2 regions of the Spirulina subsalsa PCC 9445 genome follow, and region 2 is predicted to be linked to the other one. Evidence: riboswitches for the same ligand, from Rfam matches in the RefSeq annotation. Region 2 holds a riboswitch; the other holds the start of a gene.
What was found. A riboswitch is a leader RNA that binds a small molecule or an ion and turns the genes downstream of it on or off. The one in region 2 is predicted to bind cyclic di-AMP.
Positions count from the first base shown of each region.

Region 1 (10,827 bases), 1.4 Mb from region 2:
TGTAGCATAAGTTTTGCCAAATGCCCGAAAAATTCTCTGATTTTTTTGAGATTTCCTCAAGCCCTCCCGAGGGCTCTTGAACCGCACAAACAAGGGGACTGGAAGTGATCCAGTCCCCTCTCCTTGTGAATCCTCTTCTGTCACTCTGGAAGATTTTGACGAATCTTCGCCATCACAGCCAACGAGAGAATCAGGATTTGAACCTGATCTGACAGAAGAGAGTTAATCTGAATGTTAATCCAACTCCAACCACTAGGACGCGAGGGCAACCTCTACCACTTCTTGCAGTTCGCCATTTTGATAGAGTTCAATCATAATATCTGACCCCCCAATAAACTCCCCATTGATATAGACTTGGGGAATGGTTGGCCAGTTGGAATACTCCTTAATCCCTTGGCGAATGTCGTAATCGGACAAGACATCAAAGGTTTCAAAGGGAACCCCTAAAGTTCCTAAAATTTGCACCACATTATTAGAGAAACCACACTGGGGCATGAGTTTAGACCCCTTCATAAAGACAACAATTTTATCTTTTTTGACAATGCTTTCAATGCGTTCTTTTACTTCTGGTGTCATGGTTCTCCTCTAAAATTTTTTTTGACAAATAGATTGTTTTATGGTAGGGGAAAATTTGAATTTTTGGCAATTTTTCCCGACTATCCATTAAACTAGACTCAACAAGGCGGGATTCATCCGAAGTCTAACGGAGTGACGCGGACCTCTTACCATTTAACTAATGGCCTTCCAAGCTTCAGGGGTATAAGTTTTGAGGGCGAGGGCGTGAATAGCTTCTGAGGCCATAGCGTCTTTCAGTGCGCCATAGACCATCTGGTGCTGTTTGACCCGAGTTTGCCCCTCAAAGGCGGCGGAAACAACAGTTGCTTGTAGATGATCTCCACCCCCGGTCAAATCTTCAACCTTGACGTGAGCATCGGGCAACTGTTGTTTAATCATGGTTTCCACTTGCTCTAGGCTAACCATCCCAACTCCCAAAAAATAACAAAACTAGGTTTTATTGTATCGGGTTTGGTAGTCTCCCTACCGTTGATTCTATCTAGAGGTAGAGGGAAATTGAGGTTGAATCAAGAGAGGGAGTCACAGGAAATGGCAACAAATCCGTTCAGGATTTCGTCTTAACTCAGTAGTAAATTGATCTGAACTGTTCTATTGTTTCGCAACCTCCCATCATGTTTAAGCAACTCTCCCACTGGCTTTGGCGCTCTAAACCCCGTTGGTTGTATGGTGTCTTAACCCTCGTGACAGCATTCAGCTTATGGGTGATCACTCCTCAAGCGGTACAAGCGCGCTCTTGGCTAGAATTATTAATCCGAGGGGCGCAAGTCTTGCAACTCTCCAATATATCCGATCGTCAAGAGGTGGCGATTGGACAACAAATCAACGAGCAACTGGGGGTTCAACTGCGCCGTCGTGGTACCCCTTTAATAGCAAACAATCGAATGCTCAACGCCTATGTGAATGAGTTGGGCAACACTTTAGTCCAAGGCAGTGAACGGCCGAATATTCCCTATACGTTCCAAGTGGTGGCCGATCGAGATGTGAATGCTTTTGCCACGATGGGAGGGTTTGTTTATCTCAATGCGGGATTGTTATTGCTGGCGGATAATGAGGCGGAATTAGCCAGTGTTGTGGCTCACGAAATTGGTCATATTACAGCCCGTCATGCCATTCGACAAATGCGATCGCAAGCCATTACTCAAGGGTTACTCTCTGCGGCAGGTTTACAGCAAGATCAGGCGGTACAAATCGGGGTAGAGTTGGCACTGAATCGCCCCAATAGCCGAGAGGATGAACTGGAGGCGGATCGTTTAGGTTTAGCCATGTTGCGTCGTGCCAATTATGAACCTACGGCGATGATTTCCTTTATGCAGAAGTTACAGCGACAAGGGGGACAGATTCCCACCTTTTTGAGTACCCACCCGGCAACAGGCGATCGCATTCGTCTGTTACAGGAAATGCTCCGACAAAACCCACCCACAGAAACCGAAGTCCGAGGAGTGGCAACAGAACCCTATCAAGCCACGATTCGTCAATTACTGCGCTAATTCTGTTTTTCTTCTCAATCCAATCACCCGGTTTTTAGGGAGTTCATTCCCCCCGCAAAACCGGGTTTTTCCAATCGTGACATCCTCCCGACACCCACCCTAGGGGTACGGTGCGGGCTTCCCCATATCACTATATTGTTGGTTAATTTTCGGGGCATCGAACCCCTCAATTAACCGTCTTTCATCCCGACACTGAGCTAAATTTCAGAGTCTAGCAACCTTGCCTTTTTACCACTAAGATGTTATAATCCCCTGCAATAAGCAAGTCAGCCTAGTTCACAACCTTTTCTAGGAAAAACTTCTAGTGAAACGCTTTGCAAAAAAGCACTTGTGAAACGGAGGAACCAAACCCTGGGGCGTAAGCTTAGAAAGACTAATCCGGCTATATTACGGGGGTTCTTGCTTTTAGGGTTCGTCAGAATTCAGCAAGACGACTTACCACAAACATCTAGCCCGATTGAGGATTTAAGCGGGACATCTCTCAGTCCTAGCCCGTCAGCTAACTTCGTAGGCATTGAGAGGAGACTGAAAAGACAGCATTTTGAGTAAAAAACCTGCAAAGGTTTTTTCAATCAAATGATGAACTGATCAGTGAGTTATCTCCTCGTTTTTGGTTGGTACTTAAATCAACGGCTTGCCCGTACCCGCCTTAACTCTCAAAACAGTTCAATGCAAATCAATTCACAGAAGAGCCATCCATTTAGGATAATTTAGGACTCCTTCCATCATTATTGGCTTTCTAGAGCATTTCAGCCTCTAGAAATCCTGCCAGTATTGCCTCAAGTTTTGCGGGGATTATTCCTAATCGAAATCGGTTTTCATTAGGATAAACCCCATTTTTTCCAGCAAACTGGGCAGGAGTAACAGGACATTTGTCCAATGCAGATTAGACACAGCTTCTGAAAGTAGTGCCTAGCATCCCATGGGCAAAAATAGCGTCATTCCTATAATTTACATTCAAAACATTACACTCAAAAAATATGGACAATCTTCACGCTTTAATCACAACTAGCACCTTTTTTATTGTCATTTTGGCGATTGTATCCGAAAAACTTCACCTAATGATTGCCGCCTTTTTAGGCGCATTAGTGTTAGTTTTTACCCATGTTATGACCTTAACCGAAGCCATCGGCTATATTAGTCATAGCTACTCAACTCTTGCCTTATTTTTTGGCATTATGGTTTTAGTCCGCGCCTTTGAACCGACCCAAATTTTTAGTTACTTAGCCGGACAAATGGTTAAACTTTCCCGGGGAAGTGGCAAGCTTTTACTCCTCGGAATTGTCGCCATTACTACTCCCATTTGTGCGGTTTTACCCAATGCTACAACCGTGATGTTACTCGCTCCACTCATTCCACCTCTTGCCCAAGATATTGGCGTTGATTTTGTTCCCCTACTGATTTTAATGGTGCTAGTGTCGAATAGTGCAGGACTGCTAACACTCATTGGAGATCCCGCAACCTTTATTGTCGGCGATGGTATTAATATTACCTTTGTTCAATATCTCCAGCGTTTGAGTTTAGGGGGAGTCCTGGCTGTCTTAACTATTACTTGTTTACTACCCGTTTTATTTCCTAAAATTTGGAAGGCTCAATTTAAAGGACATGAAACCCTCAAACTTCCCACGATTAATCATCCTAAAGTTTTAGCGGTTGGTTCGGTGATTGTGGTCTTCGTGTTAACCTTATTCGTTATCGGTGAGTCTTTGCCCATTCCCATGCAGCCCGCCGCCGTGGCGTTATTAGGGGCAGGATTGGCACTATTGCTCGCCCATCAGACGAAAATTGACACGGTAAATAATATTATGAAAGATGTCGATTGGACAACTTTGATTTTTTTTATGTCTACCTTTGTCTTGATTGGAGGGTTAGAAAAAACCGGAGTAGTGCGACACATTTCTCTGCTTTTGGCAGCGATTTTAGGGCAAAATATTGTTTTAGGGTGTCTTTTATTGATGATCTTAGTGGCGCTGCTGTCTAGTGTTGTGCCGAATATTCCCCTAGTAGTAGCGATGGTTCCCTTGCTAAAAGAATATTTATTTAATATTGATTTGATCTCAGCCGATATGCTCAATCCGAACTTTTCAGGTCAACTGCCTCCTGTGGTTTTGCCTCTGTTTTATGCCATGATGTTTGGGGCAACCTTGGGGGGGAATGGAACCTTAGTCGGGGCTTCCGCCAATATTGTGGGGGCAGGTGTGGCAGAATTGCATGGGGGGAAAATCTCCTTTCACCGCTTTTTACGCTACGGAATGCCTGTCATGGCTGTGCAGGTGATGGTGAGTCTGGTGTTTATTGTGGTGGTGTTTTTGCGCTGAGTGGGAGGGGTGAAATGAAACGGACTCCCTGACGATTAGGGAGTCCGTTTGATCAGGAATTCTGAGAGTTAATAGTGATCCAACTGGTTCACTAAATCAAGGCACTTCTTCCATGTTTCCATTTCAAGAATCCAGTTTTCTCGTTCGCGGATGAGTTTGGTTTTATCCCCGACATAACTTTCTAGGATTAACCGCTTGCGTTCGAGTTGATATTCTAGTCTGTTAACCTCTGCCTGAATTTTGCCTTTGAGTTCCGAAACGTGCATGAGACTGTATCCTTTGGGCTTGTTTGTGGTAAAAGTGCTTTAATCTACCCCACAGAATATCACTTTGGAGGATGGATTCGCTGTCGCTCAGTAGATTGCTGGGTTGCTATCCATCCCCTCCCTGCAAGCGAGGAAGGGGAATTCCGCAACATTTTTGTTAAAGCAGGGGGGTTATTTCGGCTCGAAGTTCAAAGCGGCCGAGTTCATGCAGTAACGCTGTCCGGTGGGGGCGGGGCCGTCATCGAACACATGGCCGAGGTGAGCATCACAGGTGGCACAAAGGACTTCTGTCCGTACCATGAATAAACTGCGATCGCTCTCATAGGCAACATGATCCTCGGCAATGGGTGCATAAAAGCTCGGCCAGCCAGTCCCTGACTCGTACTTTGTCTCGGAGCTAAATAGTTCTGTCCCACAACAGACACATTTATAAATCCCGGCCTGCTTATTGTCATAATACTGCCCGGTAAAGGCTCGCTCTGTGCCTTTCTTGCGCGTCACCTTGAACTGTTCAGGGGTGAGTTGCTGTTTCCACTCAGACTCGGTTTTTTGAATTTTCTGCACCATATCTTGTTAATTTGAGGTTATTTTACGAAATGTTAAGTTTTTCTAACCCAAATTCTAACAAGAAGTTGCTGAGTAGGGGGAACAATCTCAATTAGGGAATGGGGAACAGGGGAGAGGGGGAGCAGGGGAGCAGGGGAGCAGGGGAGAGAGGGAGAATTGATAACTATTCCCTACTCCCTATTCCCTATTCCCTACTCCCTATTCCCTATTCCCTATTCCCGACTCCCGACTCCCGACTCCCGACTCCCCATTCCCGACTCCCGACTCCCCATTCCCGACTCCCGACTCCCGACTCCCCATTCCCGACTCCCTGTTCCCCGTTCCCTATTCCCTATTCCCTGTTCCCTATTTCTCGACTACAACGCCTTGTCCCTTCTCTCACAAGGATTATAGGCTTATAAGGCTTTATGAATAAAGTGTGAAGTTGTACTCAAATTTACAAAACTTCTCCATTCTCGGTGCTAGAAAGTGTCATGCCTGCCTACAAGCACAAGTCTTACACAACCGACTCTTCCGAGGGGTAGGGTGTAGGACGGGGGGATTCATCCTCTCAAACAATGATACAATCAAAGTCGGTTTGAATCTCCAAGGTGGGCAGTAGTGAGGCGACCTAAAATCCTTTTTAGAGTCAGCATCCTAGTCTCTGAAAGTAGAGTGCAGTCTGCCAACAGAGGCGGGGAAATCTCTTTAAAAGCTTAGGTGCTTCGATGGGGGACAAACCCAGAAAACCAGAACCTTTAAAAGTGAAACGCTGTAGGGCGGGACGCGCCCAAACAGGGTAAAAACAAGCCTGTGGAGACTGTGCCTCTGGGGTCTAAATGCCCAAACGAAGAGTTGCCCTTGCGGTGCAAATTCTCCGAGAGGGGACGGGAAAGAACTTCCCCTTTTAGATTTTAGGCAAAGTCGCTCAAGCAGGAATCTAACAGAGTGCATCTGTTGGAACGTCCAAACTGTACAGAGACAGACCACAAGATTTTTAAAGAGGAGTTGAACCCTTGAAGAAGGTAGAAGCTATTATCCGACCCTTTAAGCTTGATGAGGTTAAGATTGCTCTCGTCAATGCCGGAATCGTAGGGATGACTGTTTCTGAAGTCCGAGGTTTTGGACGGCAGAAGGGGCAAACCGAGCGCTATCGCGGTTCTGAGTACACGGTTGAGTTCTTACAAAAGCTAAAAGTGGAAATTGTGGTTGAAGATAGCCAAGTTGATATGGTCGTGGAAAAAATCGTTGCTGCCGCTAAGACGGGCGAAATCGGCGATGGTAAAATCTTTGTCACTCCGGTGGAACAAATTATTAGAATCCGCACGGGAGAGAAGGATTTAGAGGCCGTTTAGCGATCGCTCACCACTTCAGGATAACAAGGGGGACTGGGTTAAAACCTGTCCCCCTTTTACATACCCACCCACCCCTCTTGATTGACTACCAAATAGTACAAAAAGCCTAAAAGTCGCTAAAATAGAAAATCCTACTAAAATCAATGAAGAAAAGCGACCTGTTGCAATTTGGAAAAATACGATGAAACTGGGCAGTCATTATCTTGGTCATCAAAGTTGTCAATTTAGGGTGTGGTCGCCAACCAGAAAACAAGTCTCGGTGCATCTCCTCTCCCCTGAAGATCGATTAGTCCCCCTCACGCTGGGGGAAAATGGCTATTGGGAGGCCACAGTGGAAGGGGTTTCTCCCGGTACATACTATCAATATCAACTAGATGGGGATTTAGAGCGGCCGGATCCTGCGTCCCACAGTCAACCCCAAGGGGTTCACGGTCCATCGGAAGTTATCGACCAAAGCGCCTTTCTCTGGCAGGATACAGCATGGCGCGGTCTTCCCCTCTCCCAATATGTGATTTATGAACTCCATGTGGGGACATTCACCCCAGAAGGCACCTTTGAAGCCATTATTGACCGATTACCGGATCTCGTCGATTTAGGGATTAATGCTATTGAAATCATGCCTGTGGCTCAATTTCCGGGAAGTCGAAATTGGGGGTATGATGGCACCTTTATTTATGGGGTGCAAAATTCCTATGGGGGGGTGAACGGTCTAAAAAAATTGGTCAATGCTTGTCATCAAGCGGAAGTAGCGGTCATTTTAGATGTGGTGTATAACCATTTTGGCCCGGAAGGGAATTATTTATGGGCTTATGCACCCTATTTTACCGACCGCTATAAAACCCCTTGGGGAGATGCGGTGAATTTTGATCAAGGGGACTCTAATGAAGTACGAGAGTTTTTTATTCAAAATGCCCTTTATTGGCTAGAAACCTATCATATTGATGCTTTACGTTTAGATGCTGTTCACGCTATTTATGATTTAAGCGCCCAGCCTTTTTTACAACAGTTGGGGGCGGCTGTTGAAGGGTTTAATGAAAGCGCCGCTTATCCCCGCTATTTAATCGCTGAAAGTGATCTAAATGATGTGCGGGTGCTTCAGTCGCGGGAAACCGGGGGATTTGGTCATGCTAGCCAATGGTGTGATGACTTTCATCATGGGTTACATACCATTTTGACGGGGGAACGTTCCGGTTATTACTGCGATTTCGGTTCAATTGAACAACTGGCGAAGAGTTTTAAACAGGGGTATATCTACACCGGAGAATATTCGCCCCATCGTCGCCGCAATCATGGCAATGTGCCGAAAAATACGACGGGGGAAAATTTCGTGGTTTGTATTCAAAATCACGACCAAATCGGCAACCGTTTACTGGGGGATCGTTTAAGTACGTTAGTGGATTTTGAACGGTTGAAATTAGCGGCCGCGACGGTTTTATTGTCGCCCTTTGTCCCGATGTTATTTATGGGGGAAGAATACGGAGAAAAAGCCCCGTTTCAGTATTTTGTCAGTCACAGTGATCCGGGATTAATTGAAGGAGTGCGTCAGGGAAGGGCAGAGGAATTTAAGTCTTTTGGCTGGGAAAACGAGGTACCGGATCCCCAAGGTGAGGCAGTTTTTGAAGAGTCTAAACTCAACTGGGGACAAGGTTTTACGGGGGAAGGGCAGGTTTTGCGATCGCTCTATAAAACCCTCATCGCACTCCGAAAACAAAAACCCGCCTTATCCTCCTTAGATTTATCCCCAGTTCAAGTTCTCACCGTCTCCCCCAAAAACGTGCTATCTGTACAGCGCCAATCCGATCAAGGTTGTATCTTAGTGATATTCAACTACGAGGAATCTAACCTAGATTTTAACCCCAAATGCTCCCATTTAGCTTGGCACAAAATCCTAGAATCCACAGCCATCCAATGGCAAGGTTCCGGTTATAGTTACCCCGAAACCTTACCCGAAACCCTTTCCCTCGCCCCCCTAAGTTTTGTTGTGTATGAACAGCAATAAACAAGGTTAAAGTCGTTTTAAATTAGCTATCCAGTCGGTCTACTTTTTGACTCTCTTGGTTCACTATTCCCAAAGTTGGATGATTTCCTATGATGCAGTTTCCCTTAGCAACCTATCGCCTTCAATTTACCCCTAGCTTTGACTTCAAATCCGCCAAAGCTATTGTTCCCTATTTAGCAGAATTGGGGGTTTCTTACCTCTACGCCTCGCCCATTTTTAAAGCGCGTCAAGGCAGCACCCACGGTTATGATGCGGTTGATCCAAATATTATTAACCCCGAACTGGGAGGGATTGAAAAGTTTAATGATTTAGTGGAAAAACTGCACGAACACAATCTAAAATGGCTACAGGATATTGTCCCCAATCACATGGCCTTTGATAGTCAAAATACCATGCTTGTAGATCTGCTAGAAAATGGCTCAGATTCACAGTTTTATGGCTTTTTTGATATCAACTGGCATCATCCCTATGAGGGAATTCGCGGGCGGGTTTTAGCTCCCTTTTTGGGGCGTTTTTATGGGGACTGTTTAGAACATGGGGAGCTTAAGTTACAGTATGAGGAACAAGGACTCAGTGTTAACTATTACTCCCTAAAGTTTCCCATTCGGATTGAGTCTTACACCAAAGTTTTAACCTATGATTTGGGACGATTACGACAAAAACTAGGGCGCAGAAATCCAGATTTTGTTAAGTTTTTAGGGATTCTCTATGGGTTAAAATACATTCCTTCAGGAGAAGAAGGCAGCGAGCGCTATGATCAAATCTTCTTCATTAAAAGTATGTTATGGGAACTGTGGAATGATAACCCAGACATTCGCCAATTTATAGAGGAAAACATCGAAACCTTTAACGGAATCGTTGGCAAACCGGAAAGCTTCAATTTACTAGAAAACTTGTTAGATGAACAATTCTTTCGTCTCGCTTTTTGGAAAGTGGGGAATGAAGAGTTGAACTATCGGCGTTTCTTTACCGTCAATGATTTAATTTCCTTGCGTATTGAAGATCCCAATGTATTTGATACCACCCACTCCCTGCTGTTGCAATTGGTGGAAGAAGGAAAAATACAGGGGTTACGGATTGATCATATTGACGGACTTTATGATCCCGCAACCTATTTATTTCGTCTGCGAGATCGGGCAAATCATGCCTATGTGGTGATTGAGAAGATCCTAGAACCTCAAGAAGAACTCCCCATTAACTGGCCGATTCAAGGGACTACTGGCTATGATTACTTAAACATGGCGAATGGGGTATTTTGCTACAAAGAAAATGAGGCTAAATTTAACAAAATATATCACAGTTTTACTCGCTCAATTGTGAACTGTGAACAATTAATTGATGAGAAAAAACGCCTAATTGTCGGGAAACACTTAGCGGGGGATATAGATAATCTTGCCCACTTCCTCAAACAAATTTCTAGTCATTATCGCTACGCCAGTGACTTTACCATTTATGGGTTAAAAGGGGCGTTAGTTGAAGTAATGACGGCGTTTCCGGTCTATCGGACTTATATTAATAATGAGGAAGTCAGCACCTCGGATCGGAACTACATTAAACAAGTCATTGCCAAAGCTAAGGAAACCATGCCAATTTTCTTAAATGAGTTGGCATTTATTGAGAAGTTTCTGTTACTAGAGTTTGATGATTACTTAACTCAGGAAGAAAAAGAGCAATGGCTACATTTTGTTATGCGCTTACAACAGTTTACGGGGCCTTTGATGGCGAAGGGGGTCGAAGATACGGTTTTATATATCTACAACCGTTTGTTGTCACTCAATGAAGTCGGTTCTCATCCTACCCATTTTGGGGTGTCGATTGAGGAGTTTCACCAATTTAATCACCATCAAATGGCTTATTGGCCCCATAGCATGAATGCCAGTGCAACTCATGACACTAAACGGGGGGAAGATGTGCGCAGTCGGATTAATGTGTTGTCGGAAATTCCCGAGGAGTGGGAGGCAAAATTAAAAGAGTGGCGAGAGATTAACGCCGCACAAAAGGGGTGTGTTGAGGGAATTGATGTTCCGGATCCCAATGATGAATATTTCCTCTATCAAACCCTATTGGGAACGTTCCCCTTTTATGAGGAAGAATATCCGGTTTTTGTTGAGCGAATCAAGGAATATATTATTAAGGCAATTCGGGAGGCTAAGGTTTACACAGCATGGCTCAAACCGGACACGGGGTATGAGGAAGGATTTACCAGTTTTGCGGAACGATTGCTTAAGGATTCACCGAATAATGAGTTTTTAAACGCCTTTCGACCCTTTCAGCGTAAGA
Region 1 is NZ_JH980292.1:2,685,667-2,696,493, forward strand. Features, by position in the region: gene grxD (Grx4 family monothiol glutaredoxin) at 253-576, opposite strand; gene SPI9445_RS0112330 (BolA family protein) at 730-981, opposite strand; gene SPI9445_RS0112335 (M48 family metallopeptidase) at 1,188-2,063, shown strand; cyclic di-AMP (ydaO/yuaA leader) riboswitch at 2,364-2,592, shown strand; gene SPI9445_RS0112340 (SLC13 family permease) at 3,044-4,381, shown strand; gene SPI9445_RS0112345 (hypothetical protein) at 4,450-4,647, opposite strand; gene msrB (peptide-methionine (R)-S-oxide reductase MsrB) at 4,819-5,214, opposite strand; gene SPI9445_RS28525 (AraC family transcriptional regulator) at 5,413-5,514, opposite strand; gene SPI9445_RS0112355 (P-II family nitrogen regulator) at 6,210-6,548, shown strand; gene treZ (malto-oligosyltrehalose trehalohydrolase) at 6,730-8,547, shown strand; gene treY (malto-oligosyltrehalose synthase) at 8,640-10,827, shown strand, end outside.
Region 1: it holds a riboswitch for cyclic di-AMP, as region 2 does, so the genes downstream of both, SPI9445_RS0112340 (SLC13 family permease) here and SPI9445_RS0106275 (hypothetical protein) in region 2, are expected to answer to the same signal.

Region 2 (10,827 bases):
TGCGGTAACTCACACGCCTTATTTACCGTGGGATTCGGTAAGTCTGGCAGGGATTTAAATTGAATGAGTTCCTGTTGCAAATAATAAAATAACGTGCGGGTAAAAATGGTGGGGGATTGTTTTGTTTTTACGACAATATCCCAGAATGTGCGCTTTCCGTTGAGTAAAGGTTGCAGGGATAACAGACTTTTACTAGATGCAGAACAAAGGGGAGGAGTTTTTAAGAGGATACCTTGATTAGAAAGACTGGGAAAAAAGTTAAAGGAATGCCATTGTTCACTTAAGGCTTTGACTTCTTTAAAAAGGGGTTTAAGTTCTGACCGTTCAAAGGTAAACTCTGGCTGATTATATTTTTCAACAGACCAGCCATTAATCCATTTATGTGTGATATCTTGCGCTTGACTTAGAGAAAACAGGATCTCTAGAAAAATGGTTTTTAAAATAGCTTTAGCTTTGGAGTAATGTAGTTTTTGCTGCTGATATTCTTGCAAAAGTACACGATATTCCCAAGGTTCTCGTTGGAAAGTATCAGATTCTGTGGGAGTCCATGAATGGTCATGTTTTCGTAACGCCCGGTACCAGCGACGAACGCGATGGGTTTGGGTGGTAGCATGGGCTAATTGGCCTTGGTAAAAGAAGAAATACCAGCGTTTATTTTGCGCAGTGAGGACTAATTGACCTGTGGCTGTTGTCTCCCCAAGTTTTTTGATCAGGGAATAAAGAAGATTCAAGGTAGAAGTTGGAGGGGTCATAGTGAGACAAGGCACAATCTGATAGGCTTCAACTTTAGAATCTTAGAAAAACAACGTGAAAAAGTTGGGAAAACTCAGGTTTAAAAGACAATTTCTTTTTTGGTGAAGGGGAGATCCTGATTAATGGCATCCATTTCCTGCTGTTCCATGTCGTTGATCTCGCCGATGTAAGCCTTGAGAATTTTCGCCATCCGGTGATCATAGAAGCGGTGCATACTGTAGTTGGGGGTGGCGGGAAATCCTCTCCGTCGCTTGTGTCGTCCTCCTGCGCCGGGGTCGAACATTTGTATGCCTTGTTCAATAGCCCATTGAACAGGGCGGTAGTAACAGGCCTCGAAGTGGAGACAGTCAAATTGTTCTAAACAGCCCCAATAGCGACCATAGAGGTTGTCTCCTTTGCGAAGACAGAAGGAGAGGCCAACGGGTTTTTCGGGGTTGCGATCGCCTGAATAGGCCGCAAACAGCACTACTCGCTCTTGATAGTTGGGATACAACTGTTCAAAAAACTGGCGCGTGAGGTATTTACTGCCCCAGTAGAACTTATCACAGGTGCTGCTATAAAAACGGTAAATCAGGGGATAGAGGTGATGGGGAATCTCCGCCCCCTCATGAACCATCATCTGTAAATTTGCTTGATCGACAGATTTCCGTTCCCGTTTAATATTTTTGCGTTGGTTGGAGTTAAAAATCTTTAAATAGTCCTCAAAGGTTTGGAAATCCTGATTTCCCCAGATGTAACTATGGTGTAACCAGCCCTGAAAACCCTGCCGTTCAATCACAGGTTTCCACTGAGGATCGACAAAGAGAAAATTACAGCCCGATAACTGATTTCGGCTACAGAAATGGTCAATTTCCGCCACCATCATCCCGGTAATAAAATCCTCATCTTCCCCCGGAGCGATTAAAAAACGATACCCCACAGCAGGGGTAAAAGGAGTCATGCCTAATAATTTGGGGTAATACTCTAACCCCAAACGGTAAGCTAAATCAGCCCATTGATGGTCAAAGACAAATTCACCGTAACTGTGACCTTTAATGTATAACGGAGCGGCGGCGATGAGTTGGCGATCGCGCCATACCGTTAAATGGCAAGGTTGCCAGCCCGTCCTTGCCGTTGCACTACCCGACGTTTCAAGATTATTCAGCCATTCCCACTCTAAAAAAGGAGTAGCCAAAGGTTGAGCGAGGGCATCCCATTCAGTTTGGGGGATTTCCGCCATCTTGTGCAGCCAAGCAAGAGAATATTGAGGAGCGACTTGTTGAACCATGACCGTCTATATGTAATCAGTGAGCCGAGATTACTTAGGGATTGTAGCAGGGGAAAACAGCAAACTTCCCATTTTGGTAGAGAATGGGAAAGAGAGGAAACCATAGTATCGATTAAACGAAGGGAGATTCCAGTGAGTGGAGGTATATACCTAGTCCAAGAAGATGACCAACTTGTAGAAATGACCGAACGCCCCTATGATTCTGAAACACTCCTGCAAGAGTTGCTAGAACGCTATCCGAATCTTTTAGCCTTACACGGGGCTGAATATAGAACTGTCCGTCATTGGTTGGTTGTACAACGGATTGGGAGCTTACCGACGGATGATCTCGGTGCAGAACGTTGGTCGATTAATCACCTCTTTCTTGATCAACAGGCCATTCCAACTTTAGTCGATGTGAGACGGGATGGGGACAGTCGCTTGCGCAAGGAAATGATTGGTCAGATGTTAGATTATGCCGCCAATGTGGGAATTTACTGGCCAGTCGAGTCGATTTTAGATCAGTTTGAGGTGAACTGTCATCGTCAAAATCGTGACCCCGAACAGGTTTTTGAAGAATTCTTTGGGGGAGACGGTGACGAGGAACAGTTTTGGCAACAAGTCAAAACTAATATGCAGGCTGGCAAAATTCGCCTAATTTTTGTGGCTGACCGGATTTCCCCAGAATTACAGCGCATGGTAGAGTTTTTGAACAAACAAATGGATCCGGCTGAAGTATTAGCCGTTGAGATTAAACAGTATATTAGCCATCAGGATGGGCTGAAAACCTTAGTTTCTAAAGTGATTGGTCAAACGGCTGAGGCCTTACAGAAAAAATCTAGCACAGCCCGAGAACGGAGACAGTGGGATGAGCGCTCTTTCTTAGAAGAATATCAAGTCCGCTACGGAGAAGATGAGGCCAGCTTAGTCGAGGACATTTATGAGTGGGTGCGTCATCATCAATCATCGTTACAAGTGCAGTGGGGAATTGGAGACTCCTACGGTGGTTTTGCCGCCAAGTTAGAAGTTAATGGTCAGATGGCTGAATTATTCTTTGTCGGGATTGATGGAATGTTGCAAATTGCCTCGGATGTCTATGCAGCCTTGCCACCCTTTGACGAGGAAACCCATTGGCATGAATTACGCGGTCAGTTAAGTGGGGTAGGTTTAGCATTACCTGTCAATCCTAATGAGCGCCGTTTACCCAATGTTCAGTTATCCACCATTCCCGATAGTGAGGCACTAAAGACGTTTTTAGCGAAGTTTGATTGGGTGATTGAACAAGTAAAATCCGCTTAGAATTCCAGAACTTGACATACTCTCCGAGCAACCCTAACGGGTATGCTGAGAGATTCTTGTTACTGGTTCAGTGACATATTCAAGTTGCCTATCCATAGCAGAGGCGATTGTCTCCCTAGTCGTTTGCTACGCAACGTTTCACGAATGGGATTTCTCCCCGGTAAGCCATCAGTTTCTGGACTTTAAGCGACACTGAATAGGCGTGGAGAATTGCGGGTCTAACGTGGGATGTCCTGCCTCACTCTATCCTCCTTGGAAAGGGGGATCCGCCAATTGTCAAAAATTCATGACATAACGATCCCCGTTGATCCCAAAATTTCGTTAAAACTCCTAAACTCTCCTAGTCCCCCCCTTGACCATTCCCTAAAAGGTTTTGTTAAGTATATGTAACAAAATAACTCCCAACACTCTAAATCAAAGGGTTCTTAAGCTCAAGAGTGTTTGCTCTTTTGGTAACAGAGCAACGTGGAGGGGTTTGTTGCCTCGGATGAGTTCTGCTCATTCCTTCTACCTACAGAGTTTGTTGATTCTGTACCTGCTCACCTTATCTTCTGACGAGTTCAGAGAAATGCTATGGCACAAGAACGCCAACCTTTAGATCAAATGACCTTACGGCAACTGCGCAAGGTTGCCAGTCAATATAATATCTCCCGTTACAGTCGGATGCGCAAGTCGCAACTTTTGGCTGCTATACAAGAGAGTGAAAACGAACAAGGGGTTGTCTCCTCCTCTGCCAACGTACAAGTTCAAACAACATCTCGTCCTCCAGAGGTTCAAGCAGACGTGGAAGCATCAAAGTTTCAAGTCGGTCAAGACGATCCCATTGATGATAATTTGGCATCGGTTGATGAAGGGTTGCCAGATTTGCCCTCTGGTTATGGGGAAAGCCTGATTGTGTTAATGCCTCGGGATCCTCAATGGTGTTATGCCTACTGGGATGTGCCGAATACCCACCGGGAAGCACTGCGCCGCCAAGGGGGGCAACAACTGGCTTTACGGATTTATGACATTACTGATTTAACGTTTGAGTTTCACAGTCCCCATAGTGTTCAAGAGTATCCCTGTGATGAACTAGCGCGGGAATGGTATATCCCCATCCCGGTGAGCGATCGCGATTATCTCGTAGAAATCGGTTATCGTTGCTTTGATGGTCGTTGGCTCGTCCTCGCTCGTTCCCATCCGGTGCGAGTTCCCCCCATCTATCCCTCGGATTGGGTGGAAGATCATTTTATGACCATTTCTTGGGAACAAGAATTACAAGGCAAGCGCGTTTTCCAATTGGTTGCTCCCAATGAACGCTACACCGGAGCTAAGAGTAGCCCCATTTACGATGAGATATTTGGCCTCTCCGAGTCCGCCGAAGCCCAACGCTTGGCCGGTTCTCTCTATGGCTCCATGCAGCAAGCACCGGAAGAGTCGGTGAGTTCCTATGTCTTCCCCTCGGGGGTTGGACAGTGGGCTTCTGGGGCTGGTAAATCCATGTCTGGTGTGGGAATGTCCGGGGCGGCGATCGCAAAATCCATGTCCGGTGTGGGAATGTCCGGTGTCGGCATGGAAACCACCATGTCCGGTGTGGGAATGTCCGGTGTCGGCATGGAAACCATGTCCGGCGTGGGAATGATGTCCGGTGTGGGCGCTGTCACTACCTCCGGCGTGGGGATGATGTCCGGTGTTGGCATGATGTCCGGTGTGGGCGCTGTCACCACTTCCGGCGTGGGAATGTCCGGCGTGGGCGCTTTAACTACTTCCGGCGTAGGAATGTCCGGCGTGGGAATGCAAATGTCCGGCGTGGGAATGTCTGGCATTGGTTTAGAAACCATGTCCGGTGTGGGGATGATGTCCGGTGTCGGCTTAGAAACCATGTCCGGTGTCGGGATGATGTCCGGTGTGGGCGCTTTAACCACTTCCGGCGTGGGAATGTCCGGCGTGGGAATGCAAATGTCCGGCGTGGGAATGTCCGGCATTGGCTTAGAAACCATGTCCGGTGTCGGCATGATGTCCGGTGTTGGGATGATGTCCGGTGTCGGCATGATGTCCGGTGTGGGCTTAGGTGTACCTACCATGTCCGGCGTGGGAATGTCCGGCGTAGGAATGCAAATGTCCGGCGTGGGAATGTCTGGCATTGGTTTAGAAACCATGTCCGGTGTTGGGATGATGTCCGGTGTCGGCATGATGTCCGGTGTTGGGATGATGTCCGGTGTCGGCTTAGGTGTACCTACCATGTCCGGCGTGGGAATGTCCGGCGTGGGGATGCAAATGTCCGGCGTGGGAATGTCCGGTGTCGGGATGCAAATGTCCGGTTATGGTCTAGGAATTCCCACCATGTCCGGTGTGGGGATGTCCGGTGTCGGGATGCAAATGTCCGGTTATGGTCTAGGAATCCCCACCATGTCCGGTGTGGGAATGTCCGGTGTCGGGATGCAAATGTCCGGTGTGGGTTTAGGTGTACCTACCATGTCCGGTGTGGGAATGTCCGGTGTCGGGATGCAAATGTCCGGTTATGGTCTAGGAATCCCCACCATGTCCGGTGTGGGAATGTCTGGTGTCGGGATGCAAATGTCCGGTGTGGGCTTAGGTGTACCTACCATGTCCGGTGTGGGAATGTCCGGTGTCGGGATGCAAATGTCCGGTTATGGTCTAGGAATCCCCACCATGTCCGGTGTGGGAATGTCCGGTGTCGGGATGCAAATGTCCGGTTATGGTCTAGGAATTCCCACCATGTCCGGTGTGGGAATGCAAATGTCCGGTGTCGGGATGCAAATGTCCGGCGTAGGAATGCAAATGTCCGGCGTGGGCTTAGGTTTAACCATGTCCGGTGTGGGAATGTCCGGTGTCGGCTTCTCTGCTTCTGCGCCCCCCATCCGTCCTCGTAAGTTCTGGTTAGTGGCTGATGCTGAACTCATCATCTACGGTGCCACGGAACCGGATGCTACTGTAACGATTGGCGGTCGTCCGATTAAGTTAAATTCTGACGGTACTTTCCGTTTCCAGATGTCCTTCCAAGATGGTCTGATTGACTATCCCATTATGGCGGTGGCGACCGATGGGGAACAAATGCGTTCTATCCATATGAAGTTCGTCCGCGAAACGCCCTCTCGTGACACGAACACGAAAGATGAGGCCGTTTTAGAATGGTTGGGCTAAGTTTGACGAAAATCTAGCCTATCATGGTCTATCGATTAGCCTCAACCCTGTGGGTTGAGGCTTTTTCAAGAAGTGAGAAATTAAGAACGGGGCGAGTCTTCTAGAATTTTGGTCAACTTTGCGAAATCCTCCCCCTAGGGTGTGGAGTATTTCCTAGGTGCTTGATTGATTGTCCTTTAATCCGTTACAACCAAGGAGTTTCCAACTTCTATGAAAATTTCTGCGATCGCCCTCAGTGCTATTTTAGGCCTAGCCACCCCCACCATTGCAGAGATGGTCGTCCCCAGTCCCGTCGTTGCTCAAAGTCGTTTACCCATTGGCACCTTCGAGAATGCTGAGTGGTCCGTCACCCTAGACTATTACAATAACGCCCTCAGCTATTACGGCCGCAATCGACGCACAGACAATGACATCTACCTCAGTGGAGCCAGCACAGGCGGGAATGCCCAACGACGAGTTTACACTTGGCATAATGGCAATATCCGCTATCAAGTCGCTTGGCAACCTGCTGATCCTAACGTAATTCGTTTACAAGTGGTAGATGGCAATGGACGCACTATCCTTAATACTCTCCTATATCGTTAAGATTGGAGATGGTACTGCACCCGAGAGGAGAAAACCGCCTCCGCTGTGCCATCCTCAGCCCGTGACTCCCCTTTTTATCAGGTGAACTACAGATTTCGACTTACTCTGGAAACATTGGGTTTTGTCCTGATGTTTCTTTCTGCTTTCCCGACACCCGCAAGATTGCCCGACTCCCATCGGACGACCCTAGGTAAACCTAGCCCAAGATTTGCGATAATGGGAACTGAATCTCAATAAATAGATCCTATGAGTGAAGTTAAAACCGTTTCAGGACGAGGAATTCCCCTCCAAGGTAATGATATTGATACAGACCGCATTATTCCGGCTCGTTTCCTGCGCTGTGTCACGTTTGACGGTTTGGGAGAACAGGCCTTTGCGGATGACCGTCAACAAATGCAGGGACAACATCCTTTTGATTTACCCCAATATCAAGGAGCTAATATTCTAGTTGTAAATGAAAACTTTGGTTGTGGTTCTTCCCGAGAACACGCCCCTCAAGCTTTATCAAAATGGGGAATTAAAGCCCTAATTGGTGAAAGTTTTGCCGAAATTTTCTTTGGTAATTGTGTGGCGATTGGCATTCCCTGCGTGACGGCTTCCCCTGAACAAGTTTCCCAGCTACAAGAGGCTTTAATGAACAATCCTCAAGGAATGCTCACCCTTGATTTAGAAGCGCTAGACGCTCGTTTTGATGGCTTAACGCTGAAGGTTGAAATGGGGGCTGGGCCGCAACAAATGCTCACCACGGGAACATGGGATAGTTGTGGGCAGTTAGTGGCGAATCGGGAGCAGATTCAGGCGACTACTGGTCAATTACCCTATCTCGCTTGGGCGTAACTAGGGTCTGCTGAATATCCCTCGAAGCAATTTTAATAGGTCTTTCGATTGGGAGCGAGAAACTGCAAGATTTTAGGGATAAATAATCAAAAAGGCTTGCCTTCATTCGTACAGTGCGGGGCTTCCCGACGATGAGCTAAATCCTCTGTTTCTATCCCTCTGGCGGTGATCGGTTGGGTTGCGCTGTCGCTCCACCTAACCGACAAAATGCTCCCCCTTAGAATTCCCCGTATTTTAGGATAAAATCAATTATTGTTGAGGTGTCGGGGGCATTAATGAAACGAGCGATTGTTTTACTATCGGGGGGGTTGGATTCTTCAACAACGGCAGCACAGGCGATCGCAGACGGGTATGAGGTGATGGCTCTTTCCTTTCGCTACGGGCAACGACACGAACGGGAATTACAAGCGGCTGAGGCGATCGCACAACATTTAGGCATTACAGAACACTACACAATTGACGTAAACTTAGCCCAGTGGGGGGGATCTTCCCTGACGGACTTCTCCCAAACACTACCGGAAGATGGGCCCCAAGCGGATGTTATCCCCTCGACTTATGTTCCGGGACGCAATACGGTTTTTATTGCGATCGCCCTTTCTCTGGCCGAAGCCAAGGAAGCAGAGGCCATTTTTCTGGGCATTAATGCGGTAGATTATTCTGGGTATCCCGACTGTCGCCCCGAATACCTCAGTGCCTATCAAACTTTAGCGAATCTGGCCTCTAAAGTCGGAGTAGAGGGGAAAGCGCCCCAACTCGTCGCCCCCCTCATCCATGATTCCAAAGTGGACATTGTGCGTCGTGCGGTAAAACTGGGGATTCCCCTAGAAAAAACTTGGTCTTGTTATGCGGGGGGAGAAACCCCTTGTGGTGTATGTGATTCTTGTCAAATCCGCGATCGCGCCCTCCAAGAAGCTGGGTTAAATTAGCCAAACTTATCCTTCTACCGGAAATTGCCATGTCTCAACACTACCATCAGGCAACTCCCAAAGATAATGGGACACTTCCCAATAACTTTTAGACGCACCGGAAAACGTTAAAACCGTCGTCACCAAAACTGGCCAAGTGGGATTAGGAGTAAGCGTCGTGACAAAAGACATCACCGTAAACCCCATAATAATGACTGAAAATATAGCCACTAAAGGCACAATAATTAAATCCATTACACGGAAACGATGTAATCGCTGGGCAATTTTGCGTAGATGATAGAGAATCGACTGGATTCGGCATGAGGTTGAAGAGAATCCATTATTTAATTTTCCGTACATAGTTAGAACCCTTGGGATAATAAAGACAATTTATTTCGCGCTAATCGAATCAATACAAGAACGACATCCCAAAACTTTTGACTAATTATTCTCTCGCAAGCGCTCAATAATTAGTGGGTTTTTGGTGGGTTTTCCCCTGTTCTGTTTCCGGAAGTCTGCAAAGAGACAAAGCCTTCCTCCCAACTTATCTCTAGAGAGGTTCTCCCAATGCAAAGATAAGCCGGATCAACAAGTCACCCCAGTTATAATCTCCACCAAGAGAGATCACCATGAGGCACTTCTAAGCCCTATCATCTATAGGTTGAATTATCTCAATTCAATCTATTGCTAGAACTTCCTTAACTAGAACAATCGATGAGTGATATTTACTGAACAAAAGTGGTTATTGATTGACAATGACCCCTCGACATCAGTAAATCAGCTTGTCTTTAATCGTCTTCTCTCAATGCTGACGGAGTTAGCTGACGGGCTAGGGTTGAGAGATTCCCTTCTGCCGTTTCTCTAGGGGTTGATTTATTGGGCTGTTGTTTTCTTGGGCTGTTGTTTTATTGGGTTAAAGTTGATCAGGTTTTACCAACCTATACGATTCAACCCATACCATTCAACCCATACCATTCAACCCATACCATTCAACCTATATTATTCGTCCTAGAGATGGCGTTACCAGATTAGCCCCGATTAAATCGGTTCCTCCGTTCCAGCTATAGGCGTTTGATTTACCTATTCCTAGTAGGGCAAAAACCCATGAAGCCGCCTTAAAACGACCTTACTGAAGCCTTGCACCTATCCTAGGACTGACTCCTATTTTGGAGCTAGCTGGATTAAGCTGACTCTTGTATCGATTTGGTTCGATTGTAACATAATAAAATTCAATCTGTCAACGGTATGGCAAGAATTTCAGCCAGATTTTTGTTACCTTTTTTCACAGTCTTAACAGTGCGTAAAACTGCCCCCATTCATCCCATCCTTAGCTGCTAAAAATAAGTATAAATGCTGAGAGGATGGGAAAACCGTACCCCACCCAACCGACTATTTTCTGTAAGAATAAAAAGGTAACGATTCATTACAGATTGTCTCCTGTGGAAAATTCAGATAAAAAACGGGATTTACCAAACGATGAGCATTAAAAACACCCCCCAACGCTCTTGGACGCGGTTAGTCGGCAATATTCTGTTACTGGCTGGGACAGGCTTTTTATTAATTAACCTTTTCTTCCCTCAACTCTTTGCCTCTAAACCGCCCCAAGTTCCCTATAGTCTCTTTATTGACCAGGTGAGTGATGGAGAAGTAGCCCGGGCTTATGTCACCCAAGACCAAATCCGGTATCAACTCAAAGGAGTGGAGGATAAACCGGGGGAAATCCTCGCCACGACTCCCATTTTTGACCTGCAATTACCCCAACGCTTAGAAGATAGCGGGGTAGAATTTGCGGCAGCCCCACCGAAAGGGAACAACTGGCTAGGCAGTATCCTAAGTTGGGTGATTCCGCCCCTAATTTTTGTCGGGATTTGGCAGTTTTTCCTAGGTCGGGGGGGTGGTGGCCCTCAAGGGGCGCTATCGATTAGTAAAAGCCGCGCCAAGGTCTATGTAGAAGATGATGCCACTAAGGTGACATTTGCGGATGTCGCGGGGGTGGAAGAGGCGAAAACCGAACTAGAGGAAATTGTGGAATTTCTGAAAAACCCCGAACGCTATTTA
Region 2 is NZ_JH980292.1:1,323,554-1,334,380, reverse strand. Features, by position in the region: gene SPI9445_RS0106310 (response regulator) at 1-752, opposite strand, end outside; gene SPI9445_RS0106305 (GNAT family N-acetyltransferase) at 833-2,020, opposite strand; gene SPI9445_RS0106300 (hypothetical protein) at 2,153-3,298, shown strand; partial or broken gene SPI9445_RS31955 (DUF4912 domain-containing protein) at 3,872-4,819, shown strand; partial or broken gene SPI9445_RS31950 (DUF4912 domain-containing protein) at 6,062-6,442, shown strand; gene SPI9445_RS0106290 (hypothetical protein) at 6,653-7,027, shown strand; gene leuD (3-isopropylmalate dehydratase small subunit) at 7,274-7,864, shown strand; gene queC (7-cyano-7-deazaguanine synthase QueC) at 8,125-8,790, shown strand; gene SPI9445_RS0106275 (hypothetical protein) at 8,797-9,129, opposite strand; cyclic di-AMP (ydaO/yuaA leader) riboswitch at 9,562-9,842, opposite strand; gene ftsH4 (ATP-dependent zinc metalloprotease FtsH4) at 10,246-10,827, shown strand, end outside.